DNA from 3 places in the Exiguobacterium sp. UBA3968 genome. Region 1 is predicted to be linked to each of the others. Evidence: predicted binding sites of a transcription regulator. Region 1 holds the regulator's gene; each other region holds the start of a gene.
What was found. Region 1 encodes Rex, which represses fermentation and respiration genes when NADH is low (regulators of the CRP and FNR family bind a similar motif). Its sites were predicted from a motif close to TTGTGAAATATTTCACAA; they were not measured.

Region 1 (7,504 bases):
CAAGGCGAGCGATTTCTTCTTGTTCGGCCTTCTTCTCTGTGTAGTACGAATAATCGCCGAGGTATTCTGTCACACCAGCTTCACTCATCTCGATGACGCGTGTCGCGATCCGATCGATGAAGTACCGGTCATGGGAGACGAAGAGTAGCGTACCTTCATAGTCGACGAGAGCGTTCTCAAGGACCATCTTCGAATCAAGATCCAAGTGGTTCGTTGGCTCGTCAAGGATGAGGACGTTAGTCTTCCGGAGTTTCAGTTTTGCGAGCGCGAGACGTCCGCGTTCGCCACCAGACAATTCATGAACGATTTTGAAGACATCGTCGCCGCTGAACAGGAATTGTCCGAGCACAGAACGGACTTCTTGTTCGCGCATCAGTGGCCATTCGTTCCAAATCTCATCGATGACACGGTTCCGGTCATTGAGTTCCGCTTGCTCTTGATCGTAATACCCGATCGAGACGCCGGTGCCGAAACGGAAATCACCGAAGAGAGGACGTAAACGACCGACGAGGACTTTTAAGAGCGTCGACTTCCCGATTCCGTTCGGTCCGACGAGTGCCAGTGATTCACCGCGTTGCAAGCGGAACGTGATGTCTTTTGAGACAGCTTCTTCGTAACCGATTGCCAATTGATTGACTTGAAGAACGTCATTCCCGCTCTGTTTTTCGATTGGGAAGGACAGGACCGTACTGCGTTCATCTCCATCTGGTCGATCGAGCCGGTCGACCTTCTCGAGCCGTTTTCGAACGCTTTGAGCACGCTTTGTCGTCGTCGCCCGAGCGATGTTTCGTTGAATGAAGTCCTGCATCTTTGCGATTTCTTCTTGCTGCTGTTCGAACTGTTTCATTTCTTGATCGTACAATGCCGCTTTTTGCTCGAGGTACTTCGTATAGTTCCCCGTGAACTTACGACAGACATTACGAGAGAGCTCATAGACGACATTGACGACTTGATCGAGGAAGTACCGATCGTGCGAGACGATCAGAACGGCACCACGATAACCACCGAGGTAACTTTCAAGCCAAGCAAGCGTATCGATATCCAGGTGGTTTGTCGGCTCATCGAGAATGAGAAGCTCTGGTGCTTGCAGGAGCATCTTCGCTAAGGCGAGCCGTGTCCGTTGACCCCCGGACAATGTCTGAATCCGGCGCGAGTAATCATCCGGATAAAAGCGCATGCCGTGCAGGACGGAGCGGATATTCGCTTCGAACTGATAACCACCGGCTTCTGAGAAGTCGTGTTGCGCTTGATCATACGTCTTCAAGAGACGATCGTACGCGACCGGGTCGTTCAAAATGTGCTCCATGCCCATCTCGATTTCCATCCGGCGCAGTGTCCGTTCTTGTTCTTGCAGATGTTCAAAGACGGTCAGCATCTCGTTCCAGATCGTCTCATTCGATTCGAGACCACTGTCTTGCGCGAGATAGCCGATTTTGACATCTTTACCTTTCATGATATCGCCCGAGTCATGACTGAGTTCACCAGCGATGATTTTGAGCAAGGTTGATTTACCGGCACCATTTCGACCGACGAGCGCAATTCGGTCGCGCTCCTGTACTTCTAGTTTGATATTTTCTAAAATCGGCTCGACGCCGAATGATTTCGAGAGTTGGTTGACTTGTAAGAGTATCATTTCCATCCATCCTTCCACCTTTTAGTCTATCACGAACAAAAGCGCGAGGTCCTGCGGAATATATTATTTGTGACTCTATGTGAAGTGGTTTACAATCAAGGAGAGTAGAAAGCTTTTTGCAAAGATTTGGGTGCCACGATGGATGTGGCCGAAGGGGGAACTGCAGGATGAATGGACCAGACACAAAAATTCCACAAGCGACAGCAAAACGGTTGCCGCTATATTATCGTTTCATCCAAAGTTTATACAATTCAGGTAAGCTCCGCGTCTCTTCTGCTGAGTTAAGCGAGGCGGTGAAGGTTGATTCAGCAACGATTCGTCGCGACTTTTCCTACTTTGGGGCACTAGGGAAGAAGGGGTATGGATATAACGTTCAACATCTCTTAACGTTTTTCCGGAAAACCTTGAATCAAGATGAGGTGACGAATGTCGCCTTGATCGGGGTCGGTCATCTCGGAACAGCGTTTGCAAATTATAACTTTTTAAAGAATAATAGTACTCGGATAGTCGTTGCGTTTGATGCGGACGAAGAGAAGGTCGGAACAACGACGCATGACGTTCCAATCTATCATGTTTCGGACATGAAAGAACAAATCGAAGCGAATCAGGTCGATGTCGCCATCTTGACGGTTCCATCCCAGTTCGCACAGTCAGTAGCGGATGAGTTAGTCGAGTATGGTGTGACAGGCATTCTGAACTTCACGCCTGCACGGTTGAACGTGCCAGCGAGCGTTCGGGTTCATCACATCGATTTATCGATCGAGTTGCAGTCGTTAGTTTATTTCATGAAGCATTATTCGCAATCAGCTGAAGGAGTGAAATCATAATGGAAAACCTTATCCCGCTCACGCTAGGTATCGGACCTGCGAGTATCGGATTAATCGCTGTCGTCGCGTTGATCATCTTCGGACCGAAGAAGTTACCGGAATTCGGTCGTGCTGCCGGTCAAACATTGAAAGAGTTCAAGAATGCCACGAACGGCATCATGGACGACGATAAAAAGGACGAACCGAAAGAGAAGTGATTGAATCATGACGGTTGATCAAGAACAAAGCATGACGTCGCACCTAGACGAACTGCGTAAGCGGATTGTCTGGTCGCTCCTCATCGTCGTCGTCCTGTTCGCTGTCGCATTTCCGCTCGTCCGACCGCTCGTCCGTTTTCTGCAAGCGGACTTAAAAGAGCTCGGTATCGGATTAAATGCCTTCAACGTCGCCGATCCTTTAATGTTGTATTTGAATCTTGCGTTCATCATCGCGCTGATTTTAGCGTCACCGTTCTGGATGTATCAACTGTGGGCATTCGTCCGACCAGGGCTTTATGAAAAGGAACAAAAAGCAACACTGACATATATTCCAGTCATCTTCTTTCTATTTTTGGCTGGTGTAGCCTTCTCGTATTTCTGGTTGCTTCCTTTCTTGCTCGAAGTCTCAACGGATCTCGGGAAAGAATTGGGGATCGAGCAAGTCATCGGGGTCGAAAACTACTTCAGTTTCTTGATCCGGTTGACGATGCCGTTTGGTCTTCTCTTCCAATTGCCGGTCGTGACGATGTTCCTGACACGTCTTGGTCTTGTGACGCCATATTTCATGCGAAAGAATCGGAAATATGCGTATTTCGCGCTGTTCGTCGTTGCGGCATTGATCGCACCGCCGGACGTGACGTCACACTTGATGATCTCAGTGCCGTTGTTCGTTCTCTATGAAATCAGTATCTTGATTTCTGCGCGGACGTATAAAAAGGTCTTGATCCTCGAGCAACAGGCAGAGCTTGAACGACAGGCGGATTTGATGCGTGAATTGAATAAATGAATCGTGAATTCCTTCCAGCAATTTCGGGAGGAATTCTTTTTTATGAAAGCGTTATGTTTATATTGATAAAGCAGTTAGCGATGCGTATACTAAAGATAATTCATGGGGGCTTAGCTCAGCTGGGAGAGCGTTTGGCTGGCAGCCAAAAGGTCGTCGGTTCGATCCCGATAGTCTCCACCAAGTGCATACGTTCAACTCCTCGAGTGCTCGAGGAGTTTTTTTTATGTTCCCAGTTAAATTCCTTCCAAATATAAAATGTCACCAAAAAGAAATAAATTAAAAAAATAGACAAATATAAATTGTTTATTTCCATTAACTTCATTAAACTAAAAATACAGAATTTTCTTTAAACTGTTTTATTAGTATTACTACTATGGTTTTACAGAAAAGGGGAAACGAACGCATGAAGAAGAAGATTGCACTTATGGCAGCCGTCTTAATGACGTCTTCCAATCTAGTCAGTGCGCAAGGTGCACTGTCCTCGCAAGACAAAGCGACGGGTCAAAAACCGCAGGCGCTCTCACTGAAGAAATCGGGGCAAGAAAAGAACTACAAACAATCGGATAAAGTCCGAGTCGTCATCGAGATGGAACAAAAACCGGCGATTCAAATCGCCCAATCTCAAAACAAGCGGTATAGCACATTGAGTAATGCCGAAAAGGAATCGATCAAGGATCGACTCGTCAGCGTCCAAAAATCAGTCAAGTCAGCTATCGCTAAAAAGGCGATTCCTGTTACATATAAAGAAAGCTTCACAACCGTCATCAACGGATTCAGTGGTGAAGTGAAGTTCGGTGACATCGAAGATATCAAACAACTCGAAGGAGTCAAAAGTGTACATATCGCGCACGAATATGCGCGCCCAACCGTCGATAAAGGTGCCAAGCCAGACATGCTGTACAGCAAGGACATGGTCAATGCGAAGGAAACGTGGCAGGACTATGGCTTCAAAGGGGAAGGAACCGTCGTCGCGGTCATCGATACGGGGATTGATCCATCGCACAAGGACATGGTCTTGAGTCCAGAGACAAAGGTGGATTTAACCTCTTCGAAGGTCGAGAGTGCGAAAGAAACAAAAGGCTTAAAAGGAAAGTACTTCACGGAAAAAGTACCGTACGGCTATAACTATGCCGATCACGACAGCGAAATCCGTGACTTAGGTGCGGGGGCATCGATGCACGGGATGCACGTCGCAGGTACGGTCGGAGCAAACGGGGATGAAGCGAACGGCGGCATTAAAGGGGTCGCTCCAGAAACACAGCTCCTTGCGATGAAGGTCTTCGGTAACGATCCAGGGATGCCATCGACATTTAGTGATATCTACATCAAAGCAATCGATGATGCCATCGCACTTGGAGCGGACGTCATCAACATGAGCCTGGGTTCGACGGCATCGTTCGTCAACGCAGATGATCCGGAGCAACGCGCGATCGTCAACGCGATGAACAACGGTATCTTGTGTGCGATCTCTGCTGGTAACTCGGCGTTTGCAGGTCATGGTGCGGGTAATCCATATACAGCAAACCCGGATATCGGTGTCGTTGGTGCACCAGGATTGACGAGCCAGGCGCTCCAAGTCGCGTCACTCGAAAATACGAAATTGACGCTTGAAGGCATGGCGCTGACGATTGACGGTCAGGATGCCGGTTATTTGGCATACCAAAAACAAGATTCGCCGAATCCGATTGCCGTCTTCGATAAAGAGAAGAAGGATGTCGTGTATGTCGGTGACGGTCAAGCTTCGAACTATGAAGGTAAAGACGTCAAAGGGAAAGTCGTCTTCGTCGTGCGGACAGGTGATTTTAACTACAGCATGATTCAAGCAGAAGCTGAGAAGCAAGGCGCAGCAGGTGTCATCGTCCGTGGTAAAGTCGATCATGGGGATTACGTCAGCATGGCGCTCAACAATCCGACGATTCCACTCGTGACGCTTAGCATCGCGGACGGGAATGATCTCGAAGCAAAAGCAAAAGAAGGCAAGGCAATCGCAGTGACATTTGACGGAAAAGCGGTCTCAACCGATAACCCGGTCGCAGGACAAATGTCTGACTTCACGTCATGGGGTGTCACGCCAAGCCTCGACTTCAAGCCGGAAATCACGGCACCAGGTGGGAAAATCTATTCGACGCTTAATGATAACGAGTATGGCGTCATGAGCGGTACATCGATGGCAGCACCACACGTCGCTGGTGGAACAGCACTCGTCATGCAACGGATTGCGAAGGACTTCAAAGTCACTGGTGCAACACGCGTTAAACTCGCCAAAAACATCTTGATGAATACATCGCGTCCGCAACTCGATCAAGGAAAATACAACGCACAATTGAAAACAGGCAACTTCTACTCCCCACGTCGTGAGGGAGCTGGACTGATGGATCTTCGTGCTGCGATGAAGACACCAGTCGTCATCACAGAGACAAAGTCAGGTGAAGGCAAGGCATCCTTGAAGGAAGTCGGCGAGAAGTTCACATTCACGCTTGATTTAAAAAACTACAGCAATGAAAAAGTGACGTATAAGCTAGCGGGAACGGTTCAATCAGATCTCGGTGCAAAAGGATCGAACTTCCTTGAAGCAAATGGAATCTTCAAAAAAGGAACGATCGGTACGGTAGATGCCAACACAGGCACATACCCGATCTCATTTGCAGTCGGCTCGAAGAAAGCGAGTTCAGTCTCGATTAATCCGAAGAGCTCAACGAAAGTCAGCGTGTCCGTCGATTTGAAGAACACGACTGACTGGGCGAACGAGCTTCCGCTTGAACAAGTCTTTAAAAACGGCTACTTCGTCGAAGGATTCGTCGGTCTGATCGATACGAAGAGCAAAAATCCAGAACTGACAGTTCCTTATGTTGGATTCAAAGGAAAATGGGATCAAGCTCCGATTTTAGATGCACCATTGTACGATAAAAACAACACGTTCTACGGATTGACAGGTCTAGCGACTGAAGTGAAGGATGATTTCGAATTCCTTGGTACGAATGCCGCTGGAAAAGTTGTCGCGAACAAAGTCTCGTTCTCACCGAACAACGACGGTAGCGCAGATGAAGCTTTCCCGATCATCTCATTCCTTCGCAATGCGAAAAAAGTCGAGTATTCGATTCTTGACCGGAATAAAACAACACTTCAGAAGCTTGATATGCAAACGGACGTCGTCAAGAACTACTATGATAGCGGTTCAGAGGACGGCTACACACCAGTCACAAGCGCTGCTTGGGACGGAACGATCAACGGGAAACCGGTCAAAGATGGTCTTTACTACTACAAAGTCAAATCGGTGATCGATTATCCGAACGCAAAATGGCAGACGAATCTCTTCCCAGTCTATGTCGATACGAAAAAGCCAGCAGCTACTGTGAAATGGGATGCTGCGAAATCAACACTTTCATGGACAGCAGGCGACCAAGGAACAGGAGTTGCGTCATACGATATCCTCGTCAATGGCAAAAGTGTCTTAAAGCAACCACTTGCCGCAACAGAAAAAGCGTACACGTTGACGGATCTGCCGGAGCGCGCGAAGATTGCCTTCGTCGTCAAAGACTATGCTGGAAACAGTGTGAAAAAAGACGTCAACACGACAGGCGTTGATAAAGCCGTACCAAATGTTCAAATCGATACACCGGTCGCTCTTGGTCTTGCAACATCAAAAGTCATCAACACTGCGGGTCATGTCTCTGATGAGTCAGGTATCAAATCGTTTAAGATCAACGGCAAAGCCGTTAAACTACGTTTTGATGCTGCCCAACAAAACTATGCGTTCAGCCATGACGTGACGTACACGACGGATGGCGTCAAGTCATTCAAGGTCGAAGCATACGATGGAAAAGGGAATCGTGTGGCGTTCAACCGTCAAGTCATCATCGACACAGAATTACCAACGATTCGCGTCACAGCACCAAAAACCGTCTCAAGTAAAACAAAAACAGCTGAGATGAAGATCGTACTTCGCGATAACTACAGCGAATTACGCTTCGACTTCAATGGTAGCGCGGAATACCGCCGGACGTTCAAAGAACCGTACGTCATGAAAGCCTTCAAAAAGACGATCACGAAAAAAGTGACG
Region 2 (7,504 bases), 1.9 Mb from region 1:
TTGGATTAATTAGTAGAATGAATGCTTGCGCGGAATTCGTTACGGGAACGTTGAAGAAAAGTGTATACGCTAAATACGTTTTTAACCAAATCAATAAGGTCGCAATCCAAAAAAGCTTATGCTCTTTATAAGTACTGCGAACGCCTTGACCCATCTTTAGGCGCATTCGCGACCAGATGTTTGCGTCTTGCTGCATAAAAACCTGCCTCCTAATTTACATGTGCCTTCTGCTTTCAGTTCACACAACTTACATCATAATGTACATATACCCATATCACGTGAAAATTTTACGCTTAGTTTTACAAAAATGCAACCGGAATCCGGAAGATACTTAACAATCACACAATTACTATACGTTTGTAAACAAAAAAAAGATTCGCCGGAGCGAACCTTTCATTGAAATTGAATATTATCATTTTTTCAAGAACATTTGCTTAGCAAGCCATGCACACCCGATGACTCCAGCATCGTTTCCGAGTTCAGCAATCTTGAACGTCGTTGATCCAAAGACACGGGGTAACGCAAACCGTTCAAATTGCTGACGTAGTGGTGCAAGCAGTGTTTCACCTGCTTTCGAGACACCACCACCGATGACGATGATTTCCGGATTGATACTATTTGCTAGATTTGAAATCGCAAGTCCGAGGTGGAACGTCACTTCCTCTACAACATCCGTTGCGATACGATCGCCTTTCTCATACGCTTCAAATACATCTTTCGCCGTCACTGCTTTAATGTCATTCAGTAGCGATTCTTGTCCTTTACGTTTCTCAAGACCAAGACGGGCGATACCCGTTGCTGAAGCAATCGTCTCAAGGCATCCTTTACGTCCACATCCACACATGACGCCACCTTCAGGCAACATCGTGATATGACCGATTTCTCCTGCCATTCCGACCGTACCGTGAACGATTTGTCCGTTCGTGATCAGACCACCACCGACACCCGTACCAAGTGTGACCGCGAGCAATTCTGTTGCGCCACTACCGGCACCTTTCCACATCTCACCGATCGCTGCTGCGTTCGCATCATTTTCAAGTACTGCCGGTAAACCTGTCAACCGTTCGAATTCACCAACGAGTTCAAAATTATGCCACCCGATGTTGACTGCCTTTTCAACGACACCCGTATTAAAGTCGATGAATCCTGGCGCACCAATACCTGCTCCGACAAAATCCTCTGGTCGTTTGTTGCTTTCTTGACACTTCTCAAAAAATGATTTTGCAATATCTCCTGGAATTTGTGCACCATCATTCAGGATCACCGTCTCAATTTCCCATTTTTCTACGATGATGCCTTGCAAATCCAAAATTGCCATCTTCACTGTCGTTCCACCGATATCAATGCCGAGTAACCATTTCATTGCTCTGTCTCCCCTATGCTCATATAATGTCTACTTGTTCATTTTAACGGACACACTCGCATTGCGCAAAGGGTTGCGCAACCTTAAACATTATCGGATTGTGAACGTTTTAATTCATGTCGTAAGATGAGTTTTGCTGAATCATACTGACGTTGCTCCAAAACGCCTGCTTCTTGCAATTCATCAAGTTCGAGCATCATCATCGCAATATCTGATGCTCGATCTCCTAGATAGATGAATGTTCCATACGTCTTAAGTAACTGTTGTACATCATACAGCGTCTTCATCGACCATCGGCTCCTTTACATACGCATGTAGCAAATCATAGGTCGCTTGTAATGACGTCTCATGTGTTCGTTCGTAAGAATGGCTCGATTCAATCCCCGGACCAAATAGTCCGTGTCGAACATCATGTCCCGCACGCACTGCTGCCGAAGCGTCCGAGCTATAGAACGGATAAATATCAACTTTATATGGGATACTATTGCGTTGTGCTAGACGTGTTAGCTGATGACGTAACGCTAAGTCATACGGACCGGAACCATCTTTTGCACAAATCGAGACCGTGAATTCGTCAGAGTGCTGACCATCTCCTAACGCACCCATGTCGACCGCGATATATTCTGCGACTTCTTCCGTGAATCCAGCATTTCCACCGAACCCAACCTCTTCGTAATTTGAAATCAGGATCTGGACCGTGTGTGGCAGGTCGATGGTTTTCCATTCTTTAATCAATTCAAGCAACAAAGCAACCGATGCTTTATCATCGAGATGGCGCGATTTCACAAACCCAGTTTCCGTATAGAGGAAACGCGGATCAAACGTCACGACGTCTCCTACTTCAATCCCCGCGACGCGCGTCTCTTCGGCTGTCGTCGAACGAATATCAAGTCGGACTTCAATATTATCAGCGGACCGTTCCGTTTTGTTCGTCTCGCGTGACGTATGGACACTCGAATGATGGAAAACAATCGTACCGGAAATTGTTTGACCGTCCATCTTATGCACGAGACAGTTCTCTCCTTCGATCGCTGTCCAAGCATAGCCCCCTAATTGTGATAAACTGAGTCGTCCCGTTGGTAAAATCTCTTTTACCATTGCCCCTAATGTATCGACGTGTGCCGTCAGTAACCGCGTGCGAGTTGAAGCACCAGGCAAAGTCGCTAAGATGGCTCCTTTCTCGAGTTTTCGATACGTGATGCCTTCTGCCATCAATCGCTTTTCTACGTATGTAATCGCTTCTTTCGTCGAACCTGTCGGACTTGGAATCGAGACCAGCTCTTCAATCGTACGTATGACTTCTTTCATGTTCATTCGCTCCCTTTCAATCGGACTACAACGTGCTATCCGCTTTGTTTTCATGATAACAAATATTCATTCTTTGTCGGTACTGATATCCTACATCCACTACGCGAAAAAGCTGTAGCGCTTTTTTGCTACAGCTTTTTGTCCACACCATATAATGAACTTAGACGTATTTTTTCATCCAAATATCATCACGGTATGTGCCATCTTCTAATTTTACGGAGTCTGGATCTTCGGCATATACTTCAAAGCCGAGCGATTCGTAAAGACTTTGCGCTGCTTCATTTCCTGATAATACGGCAAGAATGACTTGCTCAACGTCTGGTAACTTCTTCGCCTCGTCGATCAAGGCCTCCATTAGAGCACGACCGGTCCCTCCACGATATGCAGGCGAAACATATACTCCGGAAATCATCGCTTTGTGCGATTCACGTGACAGTTCATATGGCTTGACCTGACCAAACCCAAACAATACATCGCCGTCGAACATACCGAGCCAAATCTCATCGGAGTCGGGTTCTCCTTCTAGACCTTCTCGTACTTCGCGGAGCGGGGTTTGCTGTTCATCGTCAAACGAATGACCGAACGCATCTGGATGATTCTTTAATCCCTCAAGGCGTAGATTCCAGTATTGTTCTGCATCCTCTTTAGTTAATTTTCGAAAAGTATACATGACTGTCGATTCTCTCCTTTTTTGGGTTTCATGACGTACAAAAAATAACGGAAAAACGCTTCTATCTCTTACTTAACCCTTTTCTAGTAAAATAAAACCTAGATTTTTTTCTCTTTTAATTTCACTTAAATACAGTAGTGATGTTTGCCTCTTTTTTCTCATAACAAAAACTCAAAGGTGGACACTAAGATACAGGATCACCATTTGAGTTTTTAAGCTCTCTATTTAAGCTCTCTATTTATGAGGTTTTCGTCATGCTTTGCGCCGTTAATCTTGCAAGACAGGTTCGAGCGTCTGACGTAATACATCAGCAGAATGATGAAACTTCTTCATTTCTTCTTCCGTCAACGCGACTTCAATGATTTCCCGCACACCTTGACGATTGATGATCGCCGGTACTCCGATGTGAATGCCGGAAATCCCGTACTGCCCATCTACATACGCCCCGACCGTCAACAAACAGTTCTCGTTCCCAAGGATGGCACGCACGATTCGAACAAGTCCAAGTCCAATCGCATAATAAGTTGCTCCTTTACGTTCGATAATATGATAGGCAGCATCCCGAACGTTGATATAGATTTGATCAAGGTCTGCTTGAGAATAACGATCGTCCTCAGCAAGTAGTTCATCAATTGTTTTTCCATAAATACGGCTATTACTCCAGGCAGCGAATTCCGTATCTCCATGTTCTCCAAGAATGTAGGCATGGGCATTGCGAGAATCGATGTGAAAGTATTCTCCAAGCATTTGACGCAGACGTGCTGTATCGAGCACCGTTCCTGATCCAAATACGCGTGATTTTGGAAGACCGGAATATTTCCAAGCCAGATGTGCCATGATATCAACCGGATTGGAAGCCACGACGATGAGACCATCAAAACCAGAATCCATAATCTGACGAATCATTTCTTTCATGATCAATGCATTCTTTGCGACGAGATCGAGTCTCGTCTCTCCTGGTTTTTGAGGAGCTCCCGCCGTGATGACGACGACCTCAGCCTCTCGGCAGTCCATATAATCTCCAGCCCAGATCCGCATCGGTGAAGAACTAAACGGGGTTCCGTGGTTCAAGTCCATCGCTTCACCTTCTGCTTTTGCTTTATTGACGTCAATGATGACAAGTTCCTCACAAAGTCCGGCTGTTGACATCTGATAAGCAAAGCTTGAACCGACCGCACCTGCTCCGATTAACGCCACCCGTGTTACTTTCGCATGTAATTCCATCTCGTTATGTCCACCCTTTCATTCGTTCTAAGAGTTTGTTAACTATCTCACAAATAAATTGTAACATCTTTCACATTCTTTGTAATATGTGAAATTAATCACATTTGTCCATTTTGTGTCATCGATATCCTAACATAAGGAATTACCCTGTCATACTTTGCACTTACCAGAATCGGACGATGATAAACCCGATTCCACTCGCTAGACCACTCGTCATGACGTTTACCGCATCATTTCCAAGAAACCAAATACCCGATACGTAAGCTGTCGGTTGTCCATGATGCTCTCGTTTTTCCGTACGTTCCCCGCAAACTGAACATTCATACACGCGTTGCCACATTGCTCCAAATAGTGTATCGAGCAGACTTCCAAGGACACCGATACCTGTCACAAGTAAGGCCTCTGTCAAAGAAAGAGAAAAGATCCACTGCGCTGCTAAAGCGATGAACGCAGCTCCAGCAATTGTTCCTAACGTTCCGATTAACGACATCGCTCCGCTCGTTCCTGCTGGTACCCGTCGTAATGTTTTCAAAGACCATGGATCACGTCTTGAGAGTGGACCGATTTCCGAAGCCCATGTATCGGCATTCGATGCCGCGATGACGAATAGGAATAACAAGAGATACGCAAAATTCATCGTCATGGCGTAGGCTATAGCAGCGACGAACGCTACTCCTCCATTCGCAAGTACTTGCCATCCGTCACGTGCACCCTCTTTTTCGACGATCGCGTCCACGGATTTTTTTCTAGAACGCCCAATTTTCGATAAAAGACTCGAGCTGCCAAAGAAGAGTAAGAGCACCACTAAACCTTTCAAGCCGAATCCAAATGAGACACCACTACCGACGAGCATTGTCAAGACAGCCCCGCTTGTCGTCAACAAGCGAAAATATCGTCCAGTCCAGGCGAGAATGAGACAAAATAAAATCGTAACACTTAACATCGGATAACCTCTTGGTCCGTGACGATGAGATCAACTGGGATATCGAAGTCTTCCACTTCAAAATCTGGAAAGAGCTGTTCTGAAAAGGCGATGGATACTTTACAACCTGTGTATGTCACGAGTGCACGATCATAATAACCGCCTCCCCACCCTAAGCGATAGCCATCCCGTCGATAGGCGCGTCCCGGAACGAGACAAAATCCCGCTTGATCAAGTGTAGTGCGACGAGCTGAATCCATTGGTTCTGCGATTCCCATCTGATTATGCTGCAATTGATCTTCTGGTCTGTATTCATAAAAGACCATCTCTTCTCCGACTACTTTCGGTATCAAGACCGTCTTGTCCTCTTGCCACGCTTGTTTAATCAATATGCTTGTATCACATTCATTTCGAAATGCTAACGTGATTGCGACACAAGTCGCTTGTTGCCATTCAGGCAATAACAAAACATGTTCGTGTATTAATCGTTCCTTTTCAGCACGGTTCTCCATCACATCTAATCTTTCTTTGATCAGACGGCGTACTTCTTGTTTGTTCATAACTGTCTTCCTTTCCACAAAAAAAGCCATCACACGAAGTGACGGCTTCCATCTCAATTATTTCACTTCACGGTGAAGTGTGTGTTTACGGAGACGTGGGTTGTATTTCTTCAACTCAAGACGCTCTGGGTTGTTACGCTTGTTCTTTTTAGTGATATAAGTACGGTCACCAGTTTCAGTGCAAGCTAATGTGATTTTAACGCGCATGGAATTCCCTCCTATCTAGCTCTCGATGTATCAAGTGATTTTGCTTTACATAAGGTTAAGCATACTCAAGTATCGTACCAAGAAAGGAAAGGAATTGCAACTGTTCATCCGTTCTTTTTCGGATTCGTCACGTGTTGATATGGTTTTTCAAGGTTCTCTTCAAAACGAAGGGGTTTCTTTTCAACGTGATACTCCTGTTCCACCCCGTTGCGTGACTCTTCCCGTTCTAGATAAACGACAGCCGATTGACGCAATGCGTCTCCTTCAAGTCGTTTTAACGCAACGACCAGACCACCTGAACGATCCGGAGAACGCTCACTCTCGACATCATAAACATTACTGACGAGTGGCAACTCTTTCATCTTGGCGATTGCCTGGGCAGCTGACGCTGTTTCCATATTGAAGTTATGAACGACTTGGAAGTCAACGATCTTCGCCAAGGCTTGCGCCTGACGCAAGAAGGCTAGATTTAACGCAGCCAGTTGATTGTATGTTTGAACGAGCGGTAGACCTGTCACTTGTACCCCGTATACATGTACACCCTCCTCGAATCGATACGCTTCAGGATGTTCCGTTACGACGTAGACGTTCTCTCCCGCTGCCGCTAGTCGTCTAGCTACATCACGAACTGGACGGTGAGATTGTTCGTAATCCCGAGTGAACATGAGAATACCATCCTTGTTCAAAGCAGCATCGCGTTTGACCGCAACATAATAGTCATGAGCCGTTAAGAAAACATCTGGTTCAATGTCTTCATCTTGCAAGAACGGATATTGTTGATAACGCCCTTCCAACCAGTCCATCGTTAATTCTTGTGCATCGAGACGACGTTCGGTTTCTTCAAAACGTAAGATATGCTCACGGAACCGGTTCGCAGCGTACTGTGCTGTCGTCTGTCCGTCTAAAATGAACGGCCAGTCACTTGAGACAGCAAGTAGATATTCTCGAATGAGCTGGCGTTTCGCCTTGACAGTCAATGCATCTTGATGACGATTTCGCGCAACGATTCCTGCTAGTCTCTTTTCGAGCTGGTGGAGATGGCGAATCATCCAGTCGTTGCGCTCGTTGATCCAGACTTCCGCATAGCCTTTTCGTCCCCACGTTCCCATCGCGACATGTGCCGTATCGATGTCTTGGAAGTGACGTTCGAGGAACATAGCTGGTGAAATCGACTCAATCGTCTGATCCTCTAGACGTTCCATCGCTTTACCAAGGAAATCAGGTCCTTCGAACCACCAGTGACCAAACAA
Region 3 (7,504 bases), 740 kb from region 1:
TTAGAGGAACACTTTCATATCGGGATCATTCGTGGAAACCCGGACTGGAAAGGTGTTAAAGAGCGCCTTTTCTCAGATCCGCTCTATCTAGTTGATAGTGAGTTGACGTCGATTGAACAATTGCGTGTGACGGATCGCCCGTTCATCCAGTTCAAAAGTGATTCGACGTACTATCAAGAAATTTTAGAGTGGTGGCAAGATCGGTTCGCAAGTCCACCCTCTCGGACTTTGGTCGTCGATCAAATCGAGACATGCAAACAGATGGCGTTACATGGCATCGGTTTTGCTATCTTACCTGAGTCGACGATTCAGCAATCGAATGAAGTCATGCAGCTTCCGTTGAAGACATCATCCGGAAAAGTACTGAAGCGAGATACTTGGATCTTGTCCACGGAATCGATGCTTGAATTAAAACAAGTCCAAGCTTTTTGGGACATCGTAAAAGAAGAAGGAGGAAGTCAGTCAGATGGAATACGCCATTGAGATGCGGCGCGCGCTTCATAAAATACCGGAACCAGGGTTCAAGGAATTTAAGACGCAAGCTTTTATATTGGAACAAATTCGTGCATATCCGCCAGATCGTGTCACATATGACACATTTGAAACAGGTGTTTTCGTTCGAGTGAAAGGATTGACTGGAAACCGAACGATCGGGTATCGCGCAGATATTGATGGGTTACCGATTGAAGAAGCGACAGGGCTTCCGTATTGCTCAGAACACCCAGGGTTCATGCATGCGTGTGGTCATGACATGCATGCCTCGATTGCTTTAGGGTTGATGAAACGGATCGTTGAACTACCAGTCATGGATGATGTCGTCTTTTTATTCCAACCGGCAGAAGAAGGACCGGGCGGGGCGGAGCCGATGATTAAAAGTCCATTGTTTGAAAAATATCGTCCGAGTGAGATGTATGGTCTTCACGTTGCACCGGAATATCCAGTCGGTACGATTGCTAGTCGTCCAGGCGTACTGTTCGCGAGTGCTCGAGAAGTTCATATCACGATCTATGGTCAAAGTGGTCATGCGGCTTTTCCTCATTTGACGATTGATACAGTTGTTGCGCAAGCAGCCTTGATCATGCAATTGCAAACGATCGTCAGTCGATCCATTAATCCGATGAATTGTAGTGTCATCACGATTGGGAAAGTGGATGCAGGTATTCGTGAGAATGTCATTGCCGGTAGAGCGGTTCTTGACGGAACGATGCGTGCGCTAAACGGCGAAGACATGGAAAAACTCGAACGTCGTGTCCGTGACATCATTCGAGGAATCGAAGCTTCGTTTGGTGTTAAAATCGATCTGCAATTCGGTAATCGCTATTATGAAGTCGTCAACGACCGGCAAATCGTGGATAAATTCTCATCATTCGTAAAGATGAATGCCAACTATATCGAATGTGACGCGGCGATGACAGGGGAAGATTTTGGTTTCATGCTGAAAGAGATCCCAGGGATGATGTTCTGGCTCGGCGTCGATAATCCGACATCTGGTTTGCATCAACCAACATTAAACCCGGATGAATCAGCCATTTCTTTTGTCATTGATTTACTTGACCATTATTTCCGAGAGTATGTTTAAAAATTTTTATGAAATAATAAAGGATATAAAGCTTTCCCTTTCGAATTCAGGAATGGGAAAGTTTTTAATATATGTAGGAATAAGAGTTTTCGAACATTTTGTGAAAAAAATCACGTGTATATGTGAACAATTTGTTACATCAAACATTATAAACAGACACAAAGGGTTATGTTCTCTATGATACGGTTATAGACCATATAGAGAAGTATGTTTTAGGAAGAGGGGGCTAAATACATGTTCAATGATCCCGTAGTGCTCAGTCGATTGTTGACAGGGCTCACACTAGCGTTTCATATTATTTTCGCGACGATTGGTGTCGGAGTACCGCTCATGGTACTGGCAGCTGAATTCATCGGTCTGAAACGCAAAGATCCAGATTATATCTTATTAGCAAGACGGTGGACGCGTGGATACGTCGTTACCGTAGCAGTCGGTGTCGTAACAGGGACGGCAATCGGCTTGCAACTATCATTACTTTGGCCGTCACTCATGCAAGTAGCGGGTCAAACAATTGCTTTGCCACTATTTATGGAAACGTTCGCGTTCTTCTTTGAAGCGATTTTCCTTGGTATTTACTTGTATACGTGGGACCGGTTCAAAAATCCATGGTTGCACTGGTTGATTGGGATTCCAGTCGTCATTGGTGCGACAGCATCAGCGTTCTTCATCACGACAGTCAATTCCTTCATGAACTCACCAGAAGGATTTAAGATCGTCAATGGTACGTTAACGCAAATCGAACCATTAAAAGCAATGTTTAATACAGCGACACCGACGAAGGCGACACACGTCATCGTTTCAGCTTACTTGACTGTTGCCTTTATCTTGGCAGCAATCGCGGCGTTCCATTTGCTTCGCAAAAAGACACTCTCAGCAGCAGAGACGGCATATCATAAGAAAGCTCTTCGTCTCACTGTCATGGCTGGTCTGATTTTCGCGTTCTCGACAGCACTTGTCGGTGACTTCTCAGGGAAATATTTAGCGAAATACCAGCCAGAAAAACTAGCAGCTGCGGAATGGCATTTTGATACGACAAATGAAGCAGAATTGATTTTTGGTGGGATACTTGATCAGCAAGAAGACGGCAGTTATGAAATCAAAGGAGCCGTCAAAATCCCATATGCGCTCTCAATTCTTGCAGGTGGGGCTCCGAATACGGAAGTCATCGGTTTAAACGAATTCGCAAAAGAAGATCAAGCACCACTGATCGTCCACTATTTCTTTGATATCATGGTATCGATTGGGATGTACTTGACTGCTATCTCTGCTTTGTTCATCTTGGCATTCCGATTGAAAAAATTGAATCCATATAATAAGTGGATTTTACGAGGGGTGTTCATCGGTGGTCCGTTAGCGATGATTTCAATCGAAGCGGGATGGATGTACGCTGAGATTGGTCGTCAACCTTGGACGCTTTACGGTATCATGCGAACAGCGGACGCGGCGACGACTTCAACAGCGGTTGGTCCGATGCTCATTTTATTCAGTGCATTGTACTTGTTGCTTGGTACGATTTGTACGGTCGTCTTATTACGGATGTTTAAGAAAAACACGGTTGGAAAAGAACTTCAAGAACTTGCTGAAAACCACCATGCACGCGGTGAAGCAATGTTCGTGGATGATAACAAGTAAGGAGGGAACGATTTGGACGTTCAAACACTAGGAATCACAGTCCTTTGGACTTTCCTGTACGGATATCTCATCGTTGCCTCAATTGACTTCGGTGCTGGATTTTACGCCTTTTATTCAAAATATACGAAGCGGGATCATCTGACGAATCGATTGATTCTTCGTTACCTCTCTCCTGTTTGGGAGGTAACGAATGTCTTCTTCGTATTCTTCTTCGTAGGACTAGTTGGGTTCTTCCCAGACTCCGCTTATTATTTCGGTACGGCACTACTCGTACCAGCGTCAATTGTTCTTGTCTTGATTGCGATTCGTGGTAGTTTTTATGCGTTCGCCAATTATGGATCAAACGACAGCATGTTCTACACATTTTTATATGGAGCGACAGGGTTGCTGATTCCTGCTGCGATGTCGACGACATTGACAATCAGTCAAGGTGGTTTCATCCGCAAAACGAATGATACAGTTGAGTTTTTAGGAACGAAATTATTTTCGAACTTTTACTCGTGGACGGTCGTAGCGCTCGCTATCGTATCTGTCTTATACATCAGCGCGATGTTCCTCTTATTCTACGCGGATAAAGCGAAAGATGAGGGAGCTACGCCGCTTATTCGGAAATGGGCACTCTTTTGGAGTGGACCAACAATCCTCGTCTGTGCGCTCGTCTTCTTTGGACTGAAGAACCAAGCGGCATGGCATTATGAAAATATCCTAAACGGCAACTGGTGGTGGTTCGCTGCTAGTTTCTTATTTTTCCTCATTGCCGTGACACTCGTCTATATGAAGAAAAACTATGGCATCGCGTTCGTCGCGGTCATGTTACAGTATGCAGTCGCGTGGTTCGGTTACGGATATACACACTTGCCATATATCTTGTATCCCTATATCGATATCAACAAAGCAGTCGTAAACGAAACGATGGCTTCCGCACTCGTCGTCGTTTTCATCTTCGGACTTTTACTCTTAATTCCGGCGTTGTATTTGATTTTACGGCTCTTCTTGTTCGATAACGATTATGTACGTGGAAAATCATCAAAATAATGAATGGATAAACGCCTCTGCGATTCGCAGAGGCGTTTATAGTATTTTTAAATTGAATCGGGTACACTACTAATGAAGAGCGATTGTGAAGGAGAGTTGTGAAAATGAATGGAGAGTTTGCAGTAATCGGACTAGGGCGTTTTGGTGGCTCGATTGTCCGCGAATTATCGAAAAACGGCTATGATGTCTTGGCAATTGATTCCGATGAGGAACGTGTCAACGAATTCATGGGGATTGCGACACATTCTGTCATTGCCGATACGACCGATGAGAACGTTTTAAAAAGTTTGGGGATTCGAAACTTTGATCATGTCATCGTCGCTATTGGGGAAAACATTCAAGCGTCTATCTTGACGACGTTGATTTTAAAAGAGCTCGGTGTGCAATCGATTACCGTCAAAGCAACGAATGATTACCATGAAAAAGTATTGCGAAAAATTGGAGCGGATTTCATCGTTCACCCTGAGCGAGATATGGGGGTTCGGATTGCGAACGGATTGATGAGTTCGAATATCCTTGACTACTTAGACTTATCACAAGAATTCTCAATCGTTGAGATTAAAGTCAGTGATCGGATGGCAAAACAAACCTTGATTGATCTCGACTTACGAAGTAAATATGGAGCAAATGTTGTCGCCATCAAACGGGGTGAAAATGTCATGATCTCCTTGCAGGCAGATGAAGTCATCGAAAAAGGCGATTATCTCGTCGTCATTGGTGAGAACGAAGATCTTGATCGCTTAGAACGCGCGATTCATAAAGTAAAGAACTAAAAAAAGCTGAGGCATGCCTCAGCTTTACATCTATCTATTAGATGAGTTGGAATTCTTTAAGTCCATGTGCGATACCGTCTTCAAGAATAGGTTTCGTGACATAATCGGCAGCGGCTTTTGTTTCCGGAAGTCCGTTGCCCATTGCAATACCGGTTCCGACATAGCGTAGCATTTCAAGGTCATTGAGAGCATCTCCAAAAGCGAAGGTATCCTCGCGGCGAATGTTTGTCAATTTCAAGAACTGTTTGATGCCTTCTGCTTTCGAGGATCCAACGTTGATGACATCCATCGCATGGGGATGCCAGCGAATGAAATCAAAAGCATCGTAACGTTTGATGTAATCTGCTTCTTCTTCTGCCGTGCAGTAGACAAGCGTTTGAAACACATCATGAGACAAGAAGGCTTCTTCATCGTGAAGCGGTAACGGCATGTCGAGATCTCCGAGCGAATCAACGACATGAAAATCATTTGATTTCGTTGTAAAACCTTTTGTTTCGCCAAGATAGACAAGCGTATGTCCGTTTTCCTTTGCTTGTTGCGTCAAATGTGTCAGATCGACTTTAGGTTGTGGACGTTTGTAGATGATTTCGTTTTGATGAACGACAATTTGCCCGTTGTAACCGATGATCGTATCAATGTTGAGCAACTCACGAATCCCAGATAACATTGCGGGACCGCGTCCGGTCGCAAGCGCTACATATACACCGTTTTCTTGAAGTTGACGAATTGCCTGTTTTGTTGATTCCGGAACGAAATGACCATCATGCAATAAGGTTCCGTCGATATCGAAAAAGACGACTTTCTGATTTGCCATGGTTTCACCTTCTCTTTTTAATTGGTCGAAATGACCTGTTCATGTGAAAGTATAGCATAACCAAAAGCGTGTTGCCGGAAGGGAACATGCGGAATAAGGATGAAAAATAGTCCATGTATCGTGTATACTGTACTAAGGACAAAAAACAATGTACTGATAAGGAGTTGCTAGACATGATTTTTAAAGTATTTTACCAACCGCTTCGTTCGGAAGCACCTGTTCGTGAACGGACAGAAACGATGTATGTAGAAGGGGAAAGCATTCGTGACGTGCGATCAACGATTGACCACCTCAAAGAGATCAACATTGAGTTCATCCGCGAAGTTAGTGGAGAATTTTTGACATACGAACAACAACATCCTGACTTCAAGGTTGCGACGTTCGAATGAAGTTCGTCAAAAACCATCAAGCCGCCGTCTTCGCACTCGGTGGACTCGGGGAAATCGGAAAGAACACGTATGTCGTTCAATTCCAAGATGAAATCATCGTCATCGACGCGGGTGTCATGTTCCCTGAGGATGAATTACTCGGAATCGACTATGTCATTCCGGACTACACTTATTTGATCAAGAACAAAGATAAGGTCAAAGGGGTCTTCATCACGCACGGTCACGAAGACCATATTGGCGGTCTTCCTTTCTTGCTTAAACAAGTAAACTTACCGATTTACGCTGGAAAAATTGCAATGGGTCTCATTAAAGTCAAACTAGAAGAACACGGTTTGCTTCGGAATGCAGAACTTCATGAAATCGATGAAGATTCGATCATCAAGTTTCGGAAGACGAGTATCTCGTTCTTCCGTACGACACACTCGATTCCGAACTCGTTCGGTGTCGTCGTCAAGACACCACAAGGCAATATCGTGCATACAGGGGACTTTAAGTTCGATTTCACACCGGTCGGAGAACCTGCTGATTTAGCGAAAATGGCTGAACTTGGTAAGGAAGGCGTCTTGTGCCTCTTATCGGATTCTACGAACGCTGAAGTGGAAGGTTTTACGATGAGCGAACGTGTCGTTGGGGAAACGATTTCAGACATCTTCCGTAAGGCGGAAGGACGAATCATTTTCGCGACATTCGCATCGAACATCTATCGTCTCCAACAAGTCGTCAATGCTTCTGTTGAAGCAGGACGAAAAATCGTCGTTTTCGGACGTAGCATGGATAAGGTCATGATGATTGGTCAAGAACTTGACTTCATCAAGGCGCCGAAGGGTACGATCATCGAGCCGAACGAGATGAAGCGTTATAAATCAAACGAGTTGACGATCCTTTGTACCGGTTCACAAGGAGAACCGATGGCGGCCCTTAGCCGTATCGCAAACGGAACACACCGTCAAATTTCAATCATTCCAGATGATCTCGTCATCTTCTCTTCGTCACCAATCCCAGGAAACGTCGTTTCTGTCGGAAAGACGATCAATCAGCTATATAAAGCTGGCGCAGATGTCATGTACGGTAAACTGAATGATATCCATACATCAGGTCACGGTAGTCAACAAGAGCAGTTGCTCATGTTACGTCTATTGAATCCGAAATACTTCATGCCGATTCACGGGGAATACCGGATGCTGAAGAAGCATATGTCGCTTGCGATGGATGCTGGTGTACCGGAAGAGAACTGCTTCGTCATGGATAACGGTGAAGTACTGGCATTAGATGCGAATGCAGC

Region 2: the regulator Rex is predicted to act here: its motif matches at 4,652-4,669, upstream of B3S86_RS02750 (L-lactate dehydrogenase).
Region 3: the regulator Rex is predicted to act here: its motif matches at 1,678-1,695, upstream of B3S86_RS08930 (cytochrome ubiquinol oxidase subunit I).

Annotation. Positions count from the first base shown of each region.
Region 1 covers NZ_DGCW01000005.1:2,106,738-2,114,241, reverse strand. Annotated here, with positions in the region: gene B3S86_RS12575 (ATP-binding cassette domain-containing protein) at 1-1,633, opposite strand, end outside; gene B3S86_RS12570 (redox-sensing transcriptional repressor Rex) at 1,801-2,460, shown strand; gene B3S86_RS12565 (twin-arginine translocase TatA/TatE family subunit) at 2,460-2,657, shown strand; gene tatC (twin-arginine translocase subunit TatC) at 2,665-3,444, shown strand; tRNA gene B3S86_RS12555 (tRNA-Ala) at 3,549-3,624, shown strand; gene B3S86_RS12550 (S8 family serine peptidase) at 3,848-7,504, shown strand, end outside.
Region 2 covers NZ_DGCW01000005.1:215,600-223,103, reverse strand. Annotated here, with positions in the region: gene B3S86_RS02775 (LTA synthase family protein) at 1-196, opposite strand, end outside; gene B3S86_RS02770 (ROK family glucokinase) at 413-1,363, opposite strand; gene B3S86_RS02765 (YqgQ family protein) at 1,447-1,650, opposite strand; gene B3S86_RS02760 (M42 family metallopeptidase) at 1,634-2,671, opposite strand; gene B3S86_RS02755 (GNAT family N-acetyltransferase) at 2,832-3,341, opposite strand; gene B3S86_RS02750 (L-lactate dehydrogenase) at 3,609-4,565, opposite strand; gene B3S86_RS02745 (DUF92 domain-containing protein) at 4,729-5,508, opposite strand; gene B3S86_RS02740 (5-formyltetrahydrofolate cyclo-ligase) at 5,502-6,047, opposite strand; gene rpmG (50S ribosomal protein L33) at 6,105-6,254, opposite strand; gene B3S86_RS02730 (1,4-alpha-glucan branching protein domain-containing protein) at 6,359-7,504, opposite strand, start outside.
Region 3 covers NZ_DGCW01000005.1:1,363,092-1,370,595, reverse strand. Annotated here, with positions in the region: gene B3S86_RS08940 (LysR family transcriptional regulator) at 1-483, shown strand, start outside; gene B3S86_RS08935 (N-acetyldiaminopimelate deacetylase) at 467-1,579, shown strand; gene B3S86_RS08930 (cytochrome ubiquinol oxidase subunit I) at 1,814-3,211, shown strand; gene B3S86_RS08925 (cytochrome d ubiquinol oxidase subunit II) at 3,224-4,246, shown strand; gene B3S86_RS08920 (potassium channel family protein) at 4,351-5,019, shown strand; gene B3S86_RS08915 (Cof-type HAD-IIB family hydrolase) at 5,057-5,833, opposite strand; gene B3S86_RS08910 (DNA-dependent RNA polymerase subunit epsilon) at 6,007-6,222, shown strand; gene rnjA (ribonuclease J1) at 6,219-7,504, shown strand, end outside.